Regions from separate parts of the Pseudochelatococcus sp. genome, predicted to be linked through region 2. Evidence: riboswitches for the same ligand, from Rfam matches in the RefSeq annotation. Region 2 holds a riboswitch; each other region holds the start of a gene.
What was found. Region 2 has a riboswitch for thiamine pyrophosphate ahead of thiO (glycine oxidase ThiO). Riboswitches for the same ligand answer to the same signal wherever they lie in the genome.
Positions count from the first base shown of each region.

Region 1: it holds a riboswitch for thiamine pyrophosphate, as region 2 does, so the genes downstream of both, thiE (thiamine phosphate synthase) here and thiO (glycine oxidase ThiO) in region 2, are expected to answer to the same signal.
Region 3: it holds a riboswitch for thiamine pyrophosphate, as region 2 does, so the genes downstream of both, thiC (phosphomethylpyrimidine synthase ThiC) here and thiO (glycine oxidase ThiO) in region 2, are expected to answer to the same signal.

Region 1 is NZ_JBMNUS010000007.1:11,488-17,468, reverse strand. Features, by position in the region: gene ACOYJQ_RS11460 (NAD+ synthase) at 1-708, opposite strand, end outside; gene dps (DNA starvation/stationary phase protection protein Dps) at 938-1,480, shown strand; gene thiD (bifunctional hydroxymethylpyrimidine kinase/phosphomethylpyrimidine kinase) at 1,535-2,350, opposite strand; gene thiE (thiamine phosphate synthase) at 2,347-3,078, opposite strand; TPP riboswitch at 3,143-3,256, opposite strand; gene accC (acetyl-CoA carboxylase biotin carboxylase subunit) at 3,311-4,684, opposite strand; gene accB (acetyl-CoA carboxylase biotin carboxyl carrier protein) at 4,688-5,152, opposite strand; gene aroQ (type II 3-dehydroquinate dehydratase) at 5,164-5,652, opposite strand; gene ACOYJQ_RS11425 (DsbA family protein) at 5,837-5,981, opposite strand, start outside.
Region 2 is NZ_JBMNUS010000010.1:17,576-23,556, forward strand. Features, by position in the region: gene ACOYJQ_RS14660 (SPOR domain-containing protein) at 1-86, shown strand, start outside; gene nagZ (beta-N-acetylhexosaminidase) at 103-1,260, shown strand; gene ACOYJQ_RS14670 (segregation and condensation protein A) at 1,298-2,140, shown strand; gene scpB (SMC-Scp complex subunit ScpB) at 2,140-2,763, shown strand; TPP riboswitch at 2,825-2,923, shown strand; gene thiO (glycine oxidase ThiO) at 2,913-4,052, shown strand; gene thiS (sulfur carrier protein ThiS) at 4,098-4,310, shown strand; gene ACOYJQ_RS14690 (thiazole synthase) at 4,331-5,131, shown strand; gene ACOYJQ_RS14695 (thiamine phosphate synthase) at 5,128-5,745, shown strand; gene ACOYJQ_RS14700 (P1 family peptidase) at 5,726-5,981, opposite strand, start outside.
Region 3 is NZ_JBMNUS010000001.1:147,598-153,578, reverse strand. Features, by position in the region: gene dapE (succinyl-diaminopimelate desuccinylase) at 1-98, opposite strand, end outside; gene dapD (2,3,4,5-tetrahydropyridine-2,6-dicarboxylate N-succinyltransferase) at 109-951, opposite strand; gene thiC (phosphomethylpyrimidine synthase ThiC) at 1,106-2,878, opposite strand; TPP riboswitch at 3,065-3,204, opposite strand; gene ACOYJQ_RS00675 (DUF4167 domain-containing protein) at 3,375-4,394, opposite strand; gene prmC (peptide chain release factor N(5)-glutamine methyltransferase) at 5,227-5,981, opposite strand, start outside.

The sequences.
Region 1 (5,981 bases), on a different contig from region 2:
GGGCAGGCGCGCGGCGAGCGCGCCGTCGCCGTCGAGCGCGAAAGACGCGCCGTCGAACACGATCTCGTCCTGTCCGCCCACCTGGTTGAGATAGACGAGCGGCAGGCCGCTTTCCGCCACCCGCGCGCGCGCGATGGAAAGGCGCTCCGCCTCCACCTCCTGCCGGTAGGGGGAGCCGTTGGGCACCAGCAGCAGCGCCGCGCCCGCCGCCGCGAGAGCGGCCACCGGCGCGGGCGTCCAGATATCCTCGCAGACCGGCACGCCCACCGGCACGCCCCGCACCGTGAGCGGCAGCGGCGGGGGACCGGCGTCGAACACGCGCTTTTCGTCGAACACGCCGTAATTCGGCAGGTCCACCTTCAGGCGTCTGTCGGCGACGCGACCGCCGTCGAGCAGCGCGACGGCGTTGTAGATGCGGCCGTCTTCCGCCCACGGCAGCCCGATGAGAATCGCAGGTCCGCCATCGGCGGTGTCGCGCGCCAGATCGTCGCAGGCGGCACGCGCGGCCGCGGTGAAGGCGGGCTTCAGCACGAGATCCTCCGGCGAATAGCCGGTCAGGAACAGCTCGGGAAACAGGACGACGTCCGCGCCCGCCACGGCGGCCTGCGCGCGGGCCGCGCGCGCGCGCGCCAGATTGCCGGCGATGTCGCCGACAAGCGGATTTTGTTGCGCAAGCGCAATGCGCAGGGAGGAGCGGACATCTGTCATGATGCTGGTTTAGACTATATGTGCCCAAAGGAAAAGGAGGATTCCCGCCGGCGCGCGCGATCCTTCGCGCAATGGCGCGCAACCCCGCCGGCCGGGAGCGAGGAGGGAGCGCGACGGACGCTCGCCTGATTCGGCATGGCGTTCTATCCATTTGTGAACGCATCAAATTCGATCAAAAAGTGCACGCGCTTTTCGGTCTGATGCTATAGAATATGGAATTTAGAGCGGGATGGCGATTCAACCCGATCGTATCCTGCTCGAAGGTCTCAACGAGGAGCCTGGAATGACTGTCAAGACGTTGAACGATCTCGGGCAGAACGTCCGTACGAAGTCGATCGAGCTGCTGAACGAGCATCTGGCCCAGTTTGTCGATCTCGGCGCGCAGATCAAGCATGCGCACTGGAATGTCAAGGGGCCGCACTTCATCGCGCTGCACGAGCTGTTCGACAAGCTCTATGCCAACGTGGTGGAATATACGGACACGATTGCCGAACGGCTGACCGCGCTTGGCGGCATCGCCCACGGCACCGTGCAGGTCGCCGCCGAGATCAGCAAGCTCAAGGCCTATCCCTTGCAGATCACGGACGGGCTGGAGCATGTCGAATACCTGTCGCGCTCCTTCGCCGAAGTCGCCAAGGCCACCCGCGAGGCGATCCGCACCACGGCCGAAGCCGGTGACGACGCGACCTCGGACGTGTTCACGGAAGTGACGCGCGCGCTCGACAAGGACCTGTGGTTCCTCGAAGCCCACATTCAGGAAACCAACAAGTAATCCCGCTCCTGAAAGGCGCGGCCATCGGCCGCGCCGCTACCGTCAGGCGTGCCGCTACCACCATGCATGGAAGTGGTGCACGGGGCCGTGCCCCTTGCCGATCGTCAGCCGGTCGGCGGCGGCGATGGCGCGGCTGACGTAATCCTTGGCCGCGACCACGGCTTCCTCCAGCGCCAGCCCCTTCGCCAGCCCCGCCGCGACGGCGGAAGACAGCGTGCAGCCGGTGCCGTGCGTGTTCCGCGTGGCGACGCGCGGCGCGGGCAGGCGGATGACGTCCTTGCCCTCGATCAGCAGGTCGACGCTTTCCTCGCCGCGCGCGTGCCCGCCCTTGATCAGCACGGCGCGCGGCCCGAGTTGCAGCAGGGCGCGCGCCTGCGCCAGCATGTCCGCCTCGTTTTCCGCCGGGTCGGTGTCGAGCAGCACGGCGGCCTCCGGCAGGTTCGGCGTGATCAGCAAGGCTTGCGGGATCAGCCGTTCCCGCAGCGTCGACACCGCCTCCTGCGCCAGAAGCCGGTCGCCGCTTGCCGCCACCATGACGGGATCGAGCACGATGGCCTGTTGCCGCCAGCGTCGCAGACCGTCCGCGACGGCGGCGATGGTTTCCGGCCGCGACAGCATGCCGATCTTGACCGCGCCGACAGGCAGGTCGGAAAAGACGGCGTCGATCTGCGCCGTGACGAAATCCGGCGGCACATCATGGATGCCGGTGACGCCCAGCGTGTTCTGCGCCGTGAGCGCGGCGATGACGCTGGCGCCATAGACACCGAGCGCCGAAAAGGTTTTCAGGTCGGCCTGGATGCCCGCCCCGCCGCCGGAATCGGAGCCGGCGATCGTCACGGCGATGGGCGTGGTGCCTGCGATAGTGCTCATGGCCTGTCTTCCGGCGTGAGGTCGCCCTGATGCCCGAGCGCGGCGAGGCTGTGGTCGACGATGGCGCGCAGCCGCCGCGCCGCTTCCGCCACGTCGTCCGCCATGAAGATCGCCGAGATTACCGACACGCCCTCTGCGCCCGCGGCGATGACGGCGGCGGCATTGGTCTCGTCGATGCCGGAAATGGCCGCGATCGGCAGATGCGCGGCATGCCCGCGCGCCGCCGCCGCGACGGCGGCAAGCCCGTCGAGGCCGATGGGGGGCTTCGCGTCCGTCTTGCTGGATGTCGCGAACACACCGCCGATGCAGCCGTAGTCGATGGGCTCGCGCGCGGCCGCCGCCGCTTCCTCGACATTGTTGAGCGTCAGGCCGACGATGGCCTCCCCGCCCAGCAGGCGGCGCGCGTCGGCTGGCGTCATGTCGTCCTGCCCCACGTGCACGCCGTCCGCGCCGGCCGCCAGCGCCACATCGATGCGGTCGTTGATCAGCAGCGGCACGCCCCGGCCGGCGACGGCCTCGCGGATGGCGCGGGCGTTGGCGACGAGCCGGCGCGTGTCGGCGTATTTGTCACGGTATTGCAGCAGCGTCACGCCGCCGTCGATCGCCGCCAGCGCCAGATCGGGCAGCGGCCGCCCGCGCGCGCGCTCGGGGTCGAGAATGGCGTAAAGGCGCAGGTCGACCGGGCGAGGGGGGAAGCCCGTTTCCTGTATTGTCGTTGAGGGCGGCATGATGCTGGCTCGCGTCGCGGGTTGCGATCAGGCCGGAACGGAAGGCCGCCCGCGCAAAACCGCCTGCGGGCGCATCTCGCTTCCCTCCGCCGGCATGATCCGGTTCAGGTTCGATGGGTTGGCGGGCGCCTCTCAGCCCCGCACCGGAAACAGGCGCGGGACACCCCAAGCGGATAAGCCATTGTGACAGGAAACCCGGCGGAAGCAAGCGCGGGCGAAGCGTCCCGCCCGCTCAGACCGTGCGCAGCGCCTCGATTTCCAGCGGCCCCTCGGCGTCGAGGTAATGTTCGAGCCAGTGGATGTCGTAAAGACCGTTCTGGACGTCCTGGTTGCGCACCAGCGCCCGGAACAGCGGCAGCGTGGTTTCGACGCCGTCCACCACGAACTCGTCCAGCGCGCGCCGCAGGCGCATCAGGCATTCGGTGCGCGTGCGGCCGTGCACGATGAGCTTGCCGACGAGCGAATCGTAATTCGCCGGGATGCGGTAGCCCTGATAAACCGCCGAATCGACGCGCACGCCGAGCCCGCCGGGCGGATGGTAATAGGTGATGGTGCCGGGCGAGGGGCGGAAGTTGGACGGATGCTCGGCGTTGATGCGGCACTCGATGGCATGGCCGTGCAGCACGATGTCCTCCTGCCGGATGGACAGCGGCGCGCCGGCGGCGACGCGGATCTGCTCGTTGACGAGGTCGATGCCGGAAATCATCTCCGTGATCGGATGCTCCACCTGAATGCGGGTGTTCATCTCGATGAAGTAGAATTCGCCGTTCTCGTACAGGAATTCCACCGTGCCGGCGCCGAGATATTGCAGCTCCCGCATCGCGCGGGAAACCACCTCGCCGATGCGCTCGCGCTCCGACAGGTTGAGGGCGGGCGAGGGCGCTTCCTCCCACACCTTCTGATGGCGGCGCTGGAGCGAGCAATCGCGCTCGCCCAGGTGAATCGCGCCGCCGCGTCCGTCGCCCATCACCTGAATCTCGATGTGGCGCGGCTTCTCCAGATATTTCTCCAGATAGACGGAATCGTCGCCGAAGGCGGCCTTCGCCTCCATGCGCGCGGTGGCGAGCGCATCGGAGAGGCTCGCGGCGTCGCGCGCCACCTTCATGCCGCGCCCGCCGCCGCCCGCCGCCGCCTTGACGAGCACGGGAAAACCGATGTCGGCCGCGACGCGCTGCGCCTCGTCATCGTCCGTGATGCCGCCTTCGGAGCCGGGCACGCAGGGAATGCCGAGCGCGCGCGCGGTGCGCTTGGCCTCGATCTTGTCGCCCATCAGGCGGATATGATCGGCCTTGGGGCCGACGAAGGCGATGCCATGCTCGGCCAGCACATCGGCGAAATGCGCGTTTTCCGACAAGAAGCCGTAGCCGGGGTGCACCGCGTCCGCGCCGGTGATCTCGCAGGCCGCGATGAGCGCCGGGATGTTGAGGTAGCTGTCGCGCGCGGGAGGCGGGCCGATGCACACGCTCTCGTCCGCGAGGCGCACGTGCATGGCGTTGGCGTCGGCGGTGGAATGGACGGCGACGGTGGCGATGCCCAGTTCCTTGCAGGCCCGCAGGATGCGCAGCGCGATTTCGCCCCGGTTCGCGATCAGGATCTTGTCGAACATCGATTACTCGATCACCAGCAGCGGCTCGCCGTACTCGACCGGCTGCCCGTCCTCCACGAGCACGGCGGTGACGGTGCCCGAGCGCGGGGCCACGATGTCGTTGAAGGTCTTCATGGCCTCGACCAGCAGCAGCTTGTCGCCCGCCTGCACTTTCGATCCCACCTCGATGAAGGGCTTCGCATCCGGCGAGGGGCGGCGGTAGGCTGTGCCCACCATCGGCGACAGCACGGTGCCGGGGTTGTCGGCGAGCGCCGCCGCCGCGGGCGCGGCCGGCGCGATCGCAGCAGCCCCCGGCAACGTCGCCGCCACCGGCGCGGCCTGCGGCAGAACGACATTGGCCGTGACGGCGCGCGCGACGCGGATGCGCAGGTCGCCCTTGGCAACCTCGATTTCCGTCAGGTCGGTTTCCGAGATGAGCTTCGCAAGCTCCCTGACGAGTTCAGGATCGATAGGGCTGATTTTTGCCATGCTTTCTTCTGTCAATGGTTTCCAACGCCTTCAACGGCCGCCGTGCGCGCCCGCAGCAGCGGCACGATGGCTTCCAGCGCCAGCTCGTAGCCGGCCGCGCCGAAGCCCGCGATCACGCCGTGCGCCACTGCTGCAATCACGGAATGATGGCGAAATTGCTCCCGCGCGTGCACATTCGATAAATGCACCTCGATTGCAAGCGCCCGCGAGCCCGAAATCGCATCCCGCAGCGCGATGGAGGTGTGCGTGTAGGCGCCGGCGTTGAGGATCACGCCCGCTCCCGCAAGCCCCGCGTTCTGCACGAGGGTGACGAGCTCGCCCTCGCTGTTGGTCTGCGCGAAGGCAAGCGAGATCGCCCCGCCGCCGGCGGCCGCCAGAACCTCTGCCCTGGCCCGCAGGCGCGTCTCGATATCGGCGAGCGAGAGACGGCCGTAAACTTCCGGCTCGCGCTGTCCGAGCAGGTTGAGGTTGGGACCGTTGAGAACGTGGATTGCGACCATTCGGCGGTTGCTCAGCTTATCGCGGTCCGCCGTCGTCCGAACGCCGGAAGGCGTGTGCGAAGGCGCGCCCGCATCGTCGACGCAAAGCGATTCCACCTCTTAGACCGGCGCGGCCGACAGGGAAAGGGATATGGTTCCGCTTTTCTGCGTATAACCTCTGTTTTCGATGTTTTTCCGCCGTGGATCAGCAAGTGACCTTGCCGCACTGGCGCACCGAAGCCACGATCGTCTGCAATGTCTCCAGCCCGACCGCGCCGGGGATCACGCTGTCGCCGGCGATGAAGCTCGGCGTGCCCGTGAGCGAAAGCCGCTCGCCTGCCTGCATGTTG
Region 2 (5,981 bases):
GGTCCTTCCCCTCGCGCGATGCGGCGACGGCCCTGTGCGTGCGCATCCAGGCTTCCGGCGGCCAGTGCTTCGTGGCGCGCAACTGACGGGCGCCGGGATGTCATGAGGGCGCTCGTTCTGGGCTGTTCCGGCCCGACGCTGACGGACGAGGAGCGTGCGCTTTTCGCGGATGCCGATCCGTGGGGGTTCATCCTCTTCCGCCGCAATATCGTTTCACCCGCGCAGGTGCGGGCGCTGACGGCGGCGCTGCGCGCCTGCGTCGGCCGGCCGGACGCGCCGGTTTTCGTCGATCAGGAGGGCGGGCGCGTCCAGCGTCTCGGGCCGCCGCATTGGCCGCCCTATCCGCCGGGCGCGATTTACGGCCTGATGGAGCCGCAGGAGGCGCGTCGCGGGGCGCGTCTGATCGCGGCGGACCTGCGGGCCGTGGGCATCACCGCCAATTGCGCCCCCGTGCTCGATGTGCCGGCCGAGGGAGCCAGCGACGTGATCGGCGATCGCGCTCTCGCGGCCGATCCGCAGCGCGTCGCCGTGCTCGGCCGCGCGGCGGTGGAAGGATATCTCGCCGGCGGGGTGTTGCCGGTCGTCAAGCACATTCCGGGCCACGGGCGCGGCAACGCCGACAGCCACCGGGCGCTGCCGGTGGTCGACACGGGCGAGGCGGAACTCGACGCGCGCGACTTCGCGCCGTTCCGCGCGCTGGCCGATGCACCCGTCGCGATGACGGCGCACGTCGTCTACAGCGCCATCGATCCCGACAATCCCGCCACCGTCTCGCCCGCCGTCATCGCGCGCGTCATTCGCGGCCGCATCGGTTTTCATGGGCTGCTGCTGACGGACGATCTGTCCATGAACGCCCTCTCGGGCACGATCGGCGCGCGCGCGCAGGCGGCGCTGGCCGCCGGCTGCGATATCGCGCTGCATTGCAACGGCCTGCTGTCCGAAATGCGGGAGCTTGCCGCGCTCGCTCCGCCGCTTGCCGGCGAAGCCGCCGCCCGCGCGCGTCATGCGCTCGACCTCATCCGCCGCGCGCCGGCGGCGTTCGATCCTGTGCAGGAGCCGGCGGCGTTCGATCCTGTGCAGGAGCCGGCGGCGTTCGATCCTGTGCAGGAGCCGGCGGCGTTCGATCCTGTGGATGAGCGCGCGCGGTTCGATGCGGCCGTGGCGGCCGCCCTTGCAAAGCGCGGCTTCCCGGCCGATCTTCTGGCGGATGCGCCGAAGCCGGGCGACCCCACCGAAGGGGCCGCGCCCGTCGGCGCGTGAGGCGGTGCGCGACCGGCTGCCGCCGCGACGGGAGGGCATGACGAGAGTGGCCGACGGGGCATTCCGCGCGGATATCGCGGCGGACGATTTCGACGCGGGACGGCGCGAGGCGGAGCCCGCGCTGATCGTCGATGTCGACGGCTTCGAGGGGCCGCTCGATCTGCTGCTGGAACTCGCCCGCCGCCAGAAGGTCGATCTGGCGCAGATTTCCATTCTGGCGCTGGTGGAGCAATATCTCGCCTTCATCGAGGCCGCGCGCCAGTTGCGCCTCGAACTCGCCGCCGACTATCTCGTCATGGCGGCGTGGCTCGCCTTCCTGAAATCCCGCCTGCTGCTGCCCGCGCCCGCGCCGGCGGAAGAGCCGGTGGCGGAAGATCTCGCCACGGTGCTCGCCCTGCGGCTGCGGCGTCTGGAGGCGATCCGGCGCGCGGCGCAGCAACTCGCCGACAGCCCCCGCCTCGGGCGGGATGTGCTGGCGCGCGGCGCGCCGGAGGAAATGGCCATCGTGGAGCGTCCGAAATGGGACGTCTCGCTGTTCGCCCTGCTGCGCGCCTACACCGACAACCGCCAGCGCACCGCCAACGCCCGCGTGACCTTGCAGCGGCGCACGGTATGGTCTCTCGCCGAGGCCCGCGAGGCCTTGCAACGTCTGGTCGGCGGCGCGCGGGACTGGACGGCGCTCGATCCCTGGCTCGAAAGCTTCATGGCGACGCCGGGCATGCGGGCCACGGTGCGCGCCTCCGCGCTCTCGGCGACGCTGGAAATGGTGCGCGAGGGCCGCATCGAACTGCGGCAGGACGCGCCCTTCGCGCCCCTGATGTTGCGCTGTCGGCCGAAAGAGCCCGATGTCGAGCCCGATGCCGCGCGGGAGGTCGCCTGATGGAAGGCGATGCGCCGCGGGACGTGTTCGTCGAAGGCCGTGCTTTACGCGTGATCGAGGCGATCCTGTTCGCCTCGCGCGAGCCGGTGGCGGAGGCGGACCTCGCCGCCCGTGTTCCCGCCGGGACCGATCTCGGGGCGCTTCTGATCCGTCTCCAGGCGGATTACGCCGGCCGCGGCGTCGTGCTCGTCCGGGTTGCGGGAAAATGGACGTTCCGCACCGCGCCCGATCTCGCGCCGGCGCTGGTGCGGGAGGTGGAGGCGCCGCGCAAGCTTTCCCGCGCGGCGCTCGAAGTGCTGGCGATCATCGCCTATCACCAGCCGGTGACGCGGGCGGAGGTGGAGGAAATCCGCGGCGTCGCCACCTCGCGCGGCACGCTGGACACGCTGATGGAGACCGGCTGGATCAGGCTGCGCGGCCGCCGGCGCACGCCCGGCCGGCCCGTGACCTACGGCACGACGCCCGAATTCCTGTCTCATTTCGGCCTCGCCTCCCTCGACGACCTGCCCGGCCTCGAAGACCTGAAGGGGGCCGGCTTTCTGGACGGCCGGCTGCCGCGCGGCTTCTCGATTCCCACGCCGAGAGACGGCGATGCGCTGCACGACGACGAAGAGGCGCTGTAGCATCGAGGCCCCTTCTGCGTGTTACCCCCTTGCCAAAGTCGGCAAAAGAGACGATGTTCCACTAAAGGCACTGGGGTGCCGCGCGTCGGGCGCGGCTGAGACTATACCCATCGAACCTGTCTGGGTCATGCCAGCGTAGGGAGAAGCCGTTGGTCGCGTATTCATCTGATTCATCCGTCATCATTGTCGGTGCCGGCGTCATCGGTCTGTCGATCGCGTGGCGGCTGGCGCGGCGCGGCGTCCGCGTGACGGTTTTCGACAAGGGCCGGGCCGGGAGCGGCGCGAGCCATGCGGCGGCGGGCATGCTCGCCGCCTGCACCGAGCTGGAGCCGGGCGAGGAATGGCTGCTGCCGCTCAACCGCCGCAGCCAGCAGTTATGGCCCGCCTTCGCCGCGGAACTCGAAAGCGCCGCCGGCCTCCCCGTCGATCTGCGGGAGGAAGGCACGCTGCATGTGGCGCTGAACGCCGACGAGCAGGCGCGGCTGCGCCATCATCTCGCCTTGCAGGAAAAAACCGGCCTGCCGGTGACGTGGCTGTCGGGGCGGGAGGTGCGCGACCGCGAGCCGATGCTCGCCGGTGCGACGGGCGCCGTCTGGAGCCCGCAGGACCATCAGGTCGACAACCGCAAGCTCGCCGCCGCCCTGCGCGCGGCCGCCACCGGCGCGGGCGTCGATCTGCGCGAGGAAACGCCGGTCGAGCGCATTCTGGTCGCGGACGGGCGCGCCGCCGGCGTGGAGGCCGGCGGAGAGCGGCATGAGGCGTCCGTCGTCGTGCTGGCGGCGGGCGCGTGGTCGCGCGGCATCGGCGGGCTCACGCCCGATGCCCGCCCGCCCGTGCGCCCCGTGAAGGGGCAGATGCTGGCGCTCGGCATGGATGCCGCCAACCCCTTGATCCGGCATGTCGTCTGGGCCTCCGGCGTCTATCTGGTGCCCCGCCGCGACGGGCGTCTCATCGTCGGCGCGACAGCGGAGGAGCGCGGCTTCGACGACCGGCTGACGGCGGGCGGCATCCTGTCGCTGTTGCAGAACGCCTGGCGCGCGCTGCCCGGCGTCGAGGAACTGCCGCTGATCGAGACATGGGCGGGCTTCCGCCCCGGCAGCCGCGACGACGCGCCGATCCTGGGGCCGGGGCCGGTCGACGGCCTCGTCTACGCCACCGGCCATCACCGCAACGGCATCCTGCTGACGCCGGTGACGGCCGACATCGTGTCGCGCTTCATCCTCGACGGCGCGCTCGATGCGCTGGCGCGGCCCTTCGCGCTGGAACGTTTTCGCCCCGTCGCGGCATAAACGGAAGAACAAGGACGGAAGAACAGGGACGAAGTGGATCGGGACATGAGTGAAATTCAGGTGCGCGTCAACGGCAGGAGCGAGCAGGTCGCGGATGCGACGCTGGCCTCCGTGCTCGTGCGCCATGCCATCGCCGCCGATACGCGCGGCGTCGCGGTGGCGCTCAACGGCGCGGTGCTGCCGCGCGACAGGTGGATGCGGACCATGCTGAACGCCGACGATCGCATCGAGATCGTGCAGGCGCGGCAGGGCGGGTGAGCGCGGTGGCGACGGATATCATGGTAACGGACATCACGGCGACGGATATGCAGGACGATCCGCTGGTGATCGCCGGGCGGACTTTCACATCGAGGCTCTTCCTCGGCACGGCGGGCTATCCCAGCCAAAAAGTGATGCTGGATGCCGTGAAGGCCAGCGGCACGCAGATGACCACGGCGTCCATCCGCCGCATCGATCTTTCCGGCGCGGCGGAAACGCTCGTGGATGTGCTGGCGGGTTCGGTGCATTTCCTGCCCAACACGGCGGGCTGCCAGACGGCGCGCGACGCCGTGCTGACGGCGGAACTGGCGCGCGAGGCGCTCGGCACCGACTGGGTGAAGGTGGAGGTGGTGGGCGACCGCGAGCTGCTCTATCCCGATGTCGAGGAATTGCTGCGCGCCACCGCCGAACTTGTCGACAAGGGTTTCGTGGTGCTGCCGTACTGCACCGACGACCCGATCGCCTGCCGCAAGCTCGCCGATGCCGGGGCCGCCGCCGTCATGCCGCTCGGCTCGCCGATCGGCTCGGGCCTCGGCATCTCCAATCCGCATATGATCGAGATGATCTGCGCCAGAAGCCCGGTGCCGGTGGTGCTGGACGCCGGCATCGGCACGGCCTCCGACGCCGCGCTCGCCATGGAGCTCGGCTGCGCCGCCGTGCTGCTGAACACCGCCGTTTCGAAAGCGAACGATCCGGTGCGCATGGCCGCCGCCATGAAGCATGCGGTGGCGGGCGGGCGTCTCGCGCATCTCGCGGGGCGCATTCCCAGGCGCCGCAACGCGGAAGCGTCGAGCCCGCAACTCGGCCTCATCGAATCGTGAGGCTGCCCGCGCCGCCGCTGCTCGTCGTCACCGACAGGCATCAGCTTGCCGGCAGCATGGCGACGATGGCGGAGGCGGTATTCGCGGGCGGCGGGCGCTGGATCAGCCTGCGTGAAAAAGATCTCCCCGCCGACGATCAGGTGCGGTTGGCGCGCGACCTCCGCCGGCGGGCGCAGGCTTGCGGCGCCTGCGTCACGGTGCATGGCTCGCCGGAGGTCGCACGGCAGGCGGGCGCGCGTGGCGTGCACCTGCCGGAAGCCGGCGATGCGGCGGCGGCGAGAGGAATGCTGGGCGAAGACGCGCTGATCGGCCAGTCGGTGCATACGCTCGCGCAGGCGCGCGCCGCCGATCCGGCCCATGTCGACTACATCATCGCCGGCCCGGCCTTCGCCACGGCCAGCAAGCCGGGTTATGGCCCCGTGCTCGGCGAGGCGGGGCTCGCCGCGATCGTGGCGGTGTCGCGCGTGCCGGTGATCGCCATCGGCGGCATCGACGCGGTTTCCGCTCCCCGTTGCCGGCAGGCTGGCGCGGCGGGCCTCGCCGTCATGGGCGGGGTGATGCGCGCCGGCGATCCCGCGGCCGAAGTGCGGGCGCTCATCGCGTCGCTGGGCTGAACCTGTCGCGCCACGCCGGCAGAGCGCCCGGGAAGGGAAGGGCGGTCGCCTCGAAAATGCCCCGTGCGATGGCGCGGGCGAGACAGTCGGCGGCGGCGACGCCGATGGCCGACAATTCATAGGGCGAGGGGCGGAGCGGCCGCCGGCCGGTGGCGGCGGCGAATACCGTATCGCCGTCCAGCAGCGCGTGCGAGGGGCGCAGCGCGCGCGCCATGCCGTCATGGGCGGCGAGGGCG
Region 3 (5,981 bases), on a different contig from region 2:
GAGAGGTATTCCCCCGCGAGCGCCAGCGCCCCGCCCTCCGCCGGCGTGACGGAGGGACAGCGAATCAGCGCCTGTGCGAGCGAGACGACATCGGTCATGATCGGAAACTCAATCGCGCAGCAGGTCGTTGATGCTGGTCTTGGCGCGCGTCTGCGCATCGACGCGCTTGACGATGACCGCGGCGTAGAGCGAGGGGCCGGGCGTGCCGTCGGGCAGCGGCTTGCCGGGCAGGCTGCCGGGCACCACGACCGAATAGGGCGGCACCTCGCCCTGGAACACCTCGCCCGTCTCGCGGTCGACGATCTTGGTGGAGGCGCCGATGAACACGCCCATGGAGAGCACGGAACCCTCGCGCACGATCACGCCCTCCACCACTTCGGAACGGGCGCCGATGAAGCAATCGTCCTCGATGATGACGGGATTCGCCTGCAACGGCTCCAGCACGCCGCCGATGCCGACGCCGCCGGAAAGGTGCACATTCTTGCCGATCTGCGCGCAGGAGCCGACGGTCGCCCATGTATCGACCATCGTGCCCTCGCCCACATGGGCGCCGAGATTGACGAAGGAGGGCATCAGCACGACGCCCGGCGCGATATGGGCGCCGCGCCGCACGATCGTGCCTGGCACCGCGCGGAAGCCCGCCTCGCGGAAGGCGAGCGCATCCCAGCCCGCGAATTTGGAGGGCACCTTGTCCCACCACACCGCGCCGCCGGGGCCGCCTTCGATGATGCTCATGTCGTTGAGGCGGAAAGAGAGCAGCACGGCTTTCTTGAGCCACTGGTTGATGTGCCATTCGCCATCGATCTTTTCCGCGACACGCGCGAATCCGCCATCGAGCAGGCGCAGCGCTTCCTCCACGCCGTCGCGAACCTCGCCCGTGGTGTCGAAGGAAACGTCGGCCCGCTTTTCCCAGGCGTTGTCGATGATGGAGGCGATGGCGTCGTGTGTCATGGTTGTCCGTGTTTGGTTGGGCAGGCGCTTGCATTGCCGAAAGGCAAAATTTGCCTGCCCGCGCGCGCGTGTCAATGGCCGGGCCGGAACTCGGCTTGGACAGAACGCGCGCGGAGCCTGCCCGACCATCGCGAATACGCGATTCCGTTCCGCTCTATTCCGCGGCCGGCACGTAGATCTGCGCGCCCTGCTCGCGGAACTGCGCCGCCTTGTCGGTGAGGCCGGACAGCCGCTCCGCTTCGGCGCGCAGATCCTGCGTGATGCGCATGGAACAGAACTTCGGCCCGCACATCGAGCAGAAATGCGCCACCTTGTGCGCGTCCTTCGGCATGGTCTCGTCGTGGAAGGCGCGCGCCGTGTCGGGGTCGAGCGACAGGTTGAACTGGTCGTTCCAGCGGAAGTCGAAGCGCGCGCGCGACAGGGCGTCGTCGCGCAGCTTCGCCGCCGGGTGGCCCTTGGCGAGATCGGCCGCGTGCGCGGCGATGCGGTAGGTGATGACGCCGGTCTTCACGTCGTCGCGGTTGGGCAGTCCAAGGTGTTCCTTCGGCGTGACGTAGCAGAGCATCGCCGTGCCGAACCAGCCGATCATCGCAGCACCTATGGCCGAGGTGATGTGGTCGTAGCCCGGCGCGATGTCGGTCGTCAGCGGCCCGAGCGTGTAGAAGGGCGCCTCGCCGCAGGTGGCGAGCTGCTTGTCCATGTTGGCCTTGATCTTGTGCATCGGCACATGGCCGGGACCCTCGATCATCACCTGGCAGCCCTTGTCCCAGGCGATCTTGGTGAGTTCGCCCAGCGTGTCGAGTTCGGCGAACTGGGCCGCGTCGTTGGCGTCGGCGATGGAGCCGGGGCGCAGGCCGTCGCCGAGCGAGAACGACACGTCATACTTGCGCATGATGTCGCAGATCTCGTCGAAACGCTCGTACAGGAAGCTCTCGCGGTGGTGGGAGAGGCACCAGCGCGCCATGATGGAGCCGCCGCGCGAGACGATGCCGGTGACGCGGCTCGCCGTGAGCGGCACATAGGCGAGGCGCACGCCCGCGTGGATGGTGAAGTAGTCGACGCCCTGTTCGGCCTGCTCGATGAGCGTGTCGCGGAACAGCTCCCACGTCAGCTTTTCCGGCTCGCCGTCGACTTTCTCCAGCGCCTGATAGATCGGCACCGTGCCGATGGGCACCGGCGAGTTGCGCATGATCCAGCCGCGGATATTGTGGATGTTGCGCCCCGTCGAGAGGTCCATCACCGTATCCGCGCCCCAGCGCGTGGCCCACACCAGTTTCTCGACTTCCTCCGCCGCCGAGGAGGTGACGGCGGAATTGCCGATGTTGGCGTTGACCTTCACCAGAAAATTGCGGCCGATGATGGTGGGCTCCAGCTCGGGATGGTTGATGTTGGCGGGAATGACGGCGCGCCCGCGCGCCACTTCCTCGCGCACGAATTCCGGTGTGATGAAGGCCGGAATCGCGGCGCCGAAATCCTCGCCGTCCGCCCGGCGCGCCTGCGCGCCGGCCAGCATGGCTGCGCGGCCGAGGTTTTCGCGATGCGCGACATAGATCATCTCGTCGGTGACGATGCCGGCGCGGGCGAATTCGAGCTGCGTCACGGGTTGGCCGTCGCGCCCGGCGAGCACCGGCCGCGCGGCGGGACAGGCCGGCACGAGGCGCTCGGGCGAGACGAATCCGTTGTCCTCCGGCTTCACGGCGCGCGCCGCGATCTCGTCGAGGCCGCGCGCGACAAGCCACGGAGCGCGCAGCGGCGCGAGCCCCTGTTCGAGGTCGATCGCCGCATCCGGGTCCGTATAGGGGCCGGAGGTATCCTGCACGCGCACCGGATCCTCGCCGCAGGCGGGATCGAGCGCGATCTCGCGAAACGGCACGCGGATGTCCGGTCGGCCCTCGGGCGAGGCGTAGATCTTGCGCGAGCCGTGAATCGGCCCGGTGGTGACGGCTGCCGGCGCCGCGGCGACCTTGGTGCGCGGGCGTTTTTCAGTCGTCGTGCTGGTTTCTGCAACTGTCGTCGTCACGGCTATCAACCTCCCGGAAAGTGAGAATCCGGGCGTGAAGCGGCTGACAAGATTTCAGATGCAACGATTTTTGTAACGCAACGAGGCGCTTTTGCGTCGGCATTGTCCCGTCCCTCCGCCGGTATGACCCGGATCAGGTTCAAGGGTCACCGCGGCGCCGTTTGCGTGGCCTCAAGGCCCTGAACGGCATGACGGAATCTCAGCCCCCTCGCGGGACCCCCCTCGGAATAGCCTTACCTTTGACGCAACAGGCGGCTTTGTCAACCGCAAGAATACCGGCCCCCCGCCGCAGGCGGGTTGCACTCGGCCCCGCGTGCCGGATTGAACGCAGGTTCGGAAATCAAAAGACAGGGATGAAGGCGTTTTGCATGGCGGCTTCGATGCGCCGGTCATGCAAGACGCCTTACTCGGCGACCGGCAGGTCGCTGTCCACGGTCTTCTTGCGGGTGCGTGTGGCGCGCAGCTTGCGGACGGGCTCGACTTCCTCGCCGGCCGTCTCCTCGCTCGCGGCGGCACGGCGGCGGCGGGTGCGGGGCGCGGGCGTCTCGGCTTCCGCGGCGGGCGCCGGCGGCGGCTCGACGGGAGCGGCGGTCGGAGTGACTTCCGCCTCGACCACCGGCGCCGCAACGACCGCCTCGGCAGGCTGTTCGGGCGCGGCGCGCACGGGTTCGGCGTGCGCAGGTTCCGCATGCATGGGGTCGGCGGTGACTTCGCGCGCGATGGCGGGCTGCTCGTCCGCTTCCGCAGCCGGGCGAACCGGGGTGGTGAGGAACGCGGGCAGGGCGAGCTGGCGGGCGGCGCCGGCATCCTCGGGGGCCTGTGCGAAGCCGTTCACGTTATCCTCGCGCCGGCGGCGGAAGCGCTCGCGGCGATCCTGCCGCTCGGGGCGCTCGGACCGCTCTTGCGGCTGACGCTCCTGCTGCCTGTCCTGGCCGCGCGCGTTCCTCTCGGGCCGGTCGCGCTGGGGCGGCTGCCCTTCGTCGTCGAACGCGGGGGCGAAGCGCGATTCGGGCTGGCGCTGGCCGACGGTGCGCGGTTCATGCTGGCGCGGCTCGTGCTGACGCGTGTCGGGCTGGGGAGCGCCGTAGTCCTGCACGCCGTAGCCGTAGCCGAAAGCGCCGTCGTCGGCGCCGTCCTCCTGATCCTCGTCCATGGATCGCGGAAATCCGAAATTCTGCTGGTATTGCGCCTGCGCGGCGAGAATGATGCGCAGGTAATGCTCCGCATGCTGGAGATAGTTTTCCGCCGCCACGGGATCTCCGGCGACATGGGCGTCGCGCGAGAGCTGCGTGTATTTCTCGGCGATATGCTGGGCCGTGCCGCGCACCTTGACGTCCGGCCCGTTCGACTCGAACGTCTTCGTCAGCGGGTTGGGAGCTTTCCGGTTGCGGTTGCGCATGCGCCTGTTTTGACCTGGTCTCATCGACTATCTCATTGGGAGCTGAAAATGGGGACGTCGCGTCCCTGCTGTCATCCGGCCCGCTCCGGGTGCGCCGATCGTCTGGCAGGATCGGTTGCCGGTTCCGGTGCCGGTCGTCAAGAGCATCCCTGCCTTTCGTCGAAACGCAGGAATTCTCTATCTTCTTGTTCGAGCATCATCTTTTTCCAAAAGGCGGCATCCGCTTTCCGGGATCATGCTTCCTGGAGGATTTTTGCGTCCCGTCGAAACGCAAAAATCCTCAAGGCTTTGATTTTGAGCGAGTTCTTGTCGATTAAATGATTCCATCTAACCGGAAAGCGCTCCAAAATCCCTGCGTGCTGTCCGTGGCGGCAAGGATACTTGTTTGCCCCCTCGCGAAAGGGCGACAAACAGCCGTTGTTGCGTCAGTGTTCTCTTAAAAAACCTCGATACCGCTTTCCAGAGCCTCATCGTGGCCGAGTGAACCCGCGCGGAAACGAACCTTCCCGGATCGCGGCGCATCCGACGGGCAGCGATTCGCAACGCCATGCACGCTTCAACGACACGAACAGCAGGCAAACCCGCCGCGCCGGCCTGCGGCGGGGAGGCTCCGGACCGCGATCAACGAAAAAGCGACACGCTGATGGATCACATGAAATCCGATCTGCTGGAATCATCCATTTGATAGATGCGATCAGTTCAACAGACGAGCTGGCGGCCGCCCCGACCTACATGCCGAAGAGCGAACCGGATAACCTGATTGACGGCCAAGCTTGATTCACAACCTGACACTACCGGCTTCCCATTATCGCGCCAAGCACTTTTTTGGTCGGAAAGCGTCGAACAGCCTCATCTTTCACAACAATGTGGCAACAATGACGCGCTCTGTTCCGGCGAGATCGAGGATCGCAGGGCGCGGAAGCAGGCCGTTCGCCCGTGCGATATCCGCGATCGCGGCCGCCTGTCCGCGGCCGAACTCCACGACGACCGCCCCGTCGGGACGCAGGATGCGCCGCGCATCGGCGAAGATCTGTCTGTAGGCATGCAGCCCGTCGGCGCCGCCATCAAGGGCAAGACGCGGATCGTAGTCCTTTACATCGGTATCGAGACCCTCCAGGTCAAGAGTTTCGATGTAGGGCGGGTTGGAAAGCACGAGATCGGCGCAACGGTCGGCGAGCGCCGAGGCCCACGATCCCACGATCACCGATACACGATCCCCGACGCCGTTGCGCACCGCGTTGCCGCGCGCCGCAATGGCGGCGTCGGGCGCGAGATCGACTGCGATCGCGCGTGCGTCCGCCAGTTCGTGCGCCGCCGCCACGGCGATGCAGCCCGAGCCCGTGCCGAGATCGGCAATCGTGAAGGGCGCGCCCGTCTGCGCGGATTTGTCGCGCCCCGCAACGATGCGCGCATGTTCGGCGATGGCCGCCTCGACGACATGTTCCGTCTCCGGGCGCGGCACGAGCGTGGCCGGGGAAAGATGAAACGGCAGCCCCCAGAACTCCCGCTGCCCGAGAATGCGCGCCACCGGCTCGCGGGCGAGGCGGCGGGCGGCCATCGCCGCAAGACGCGCGTGGGACGCCGCATCGAGCGGGACATCGGGCCAGGTAT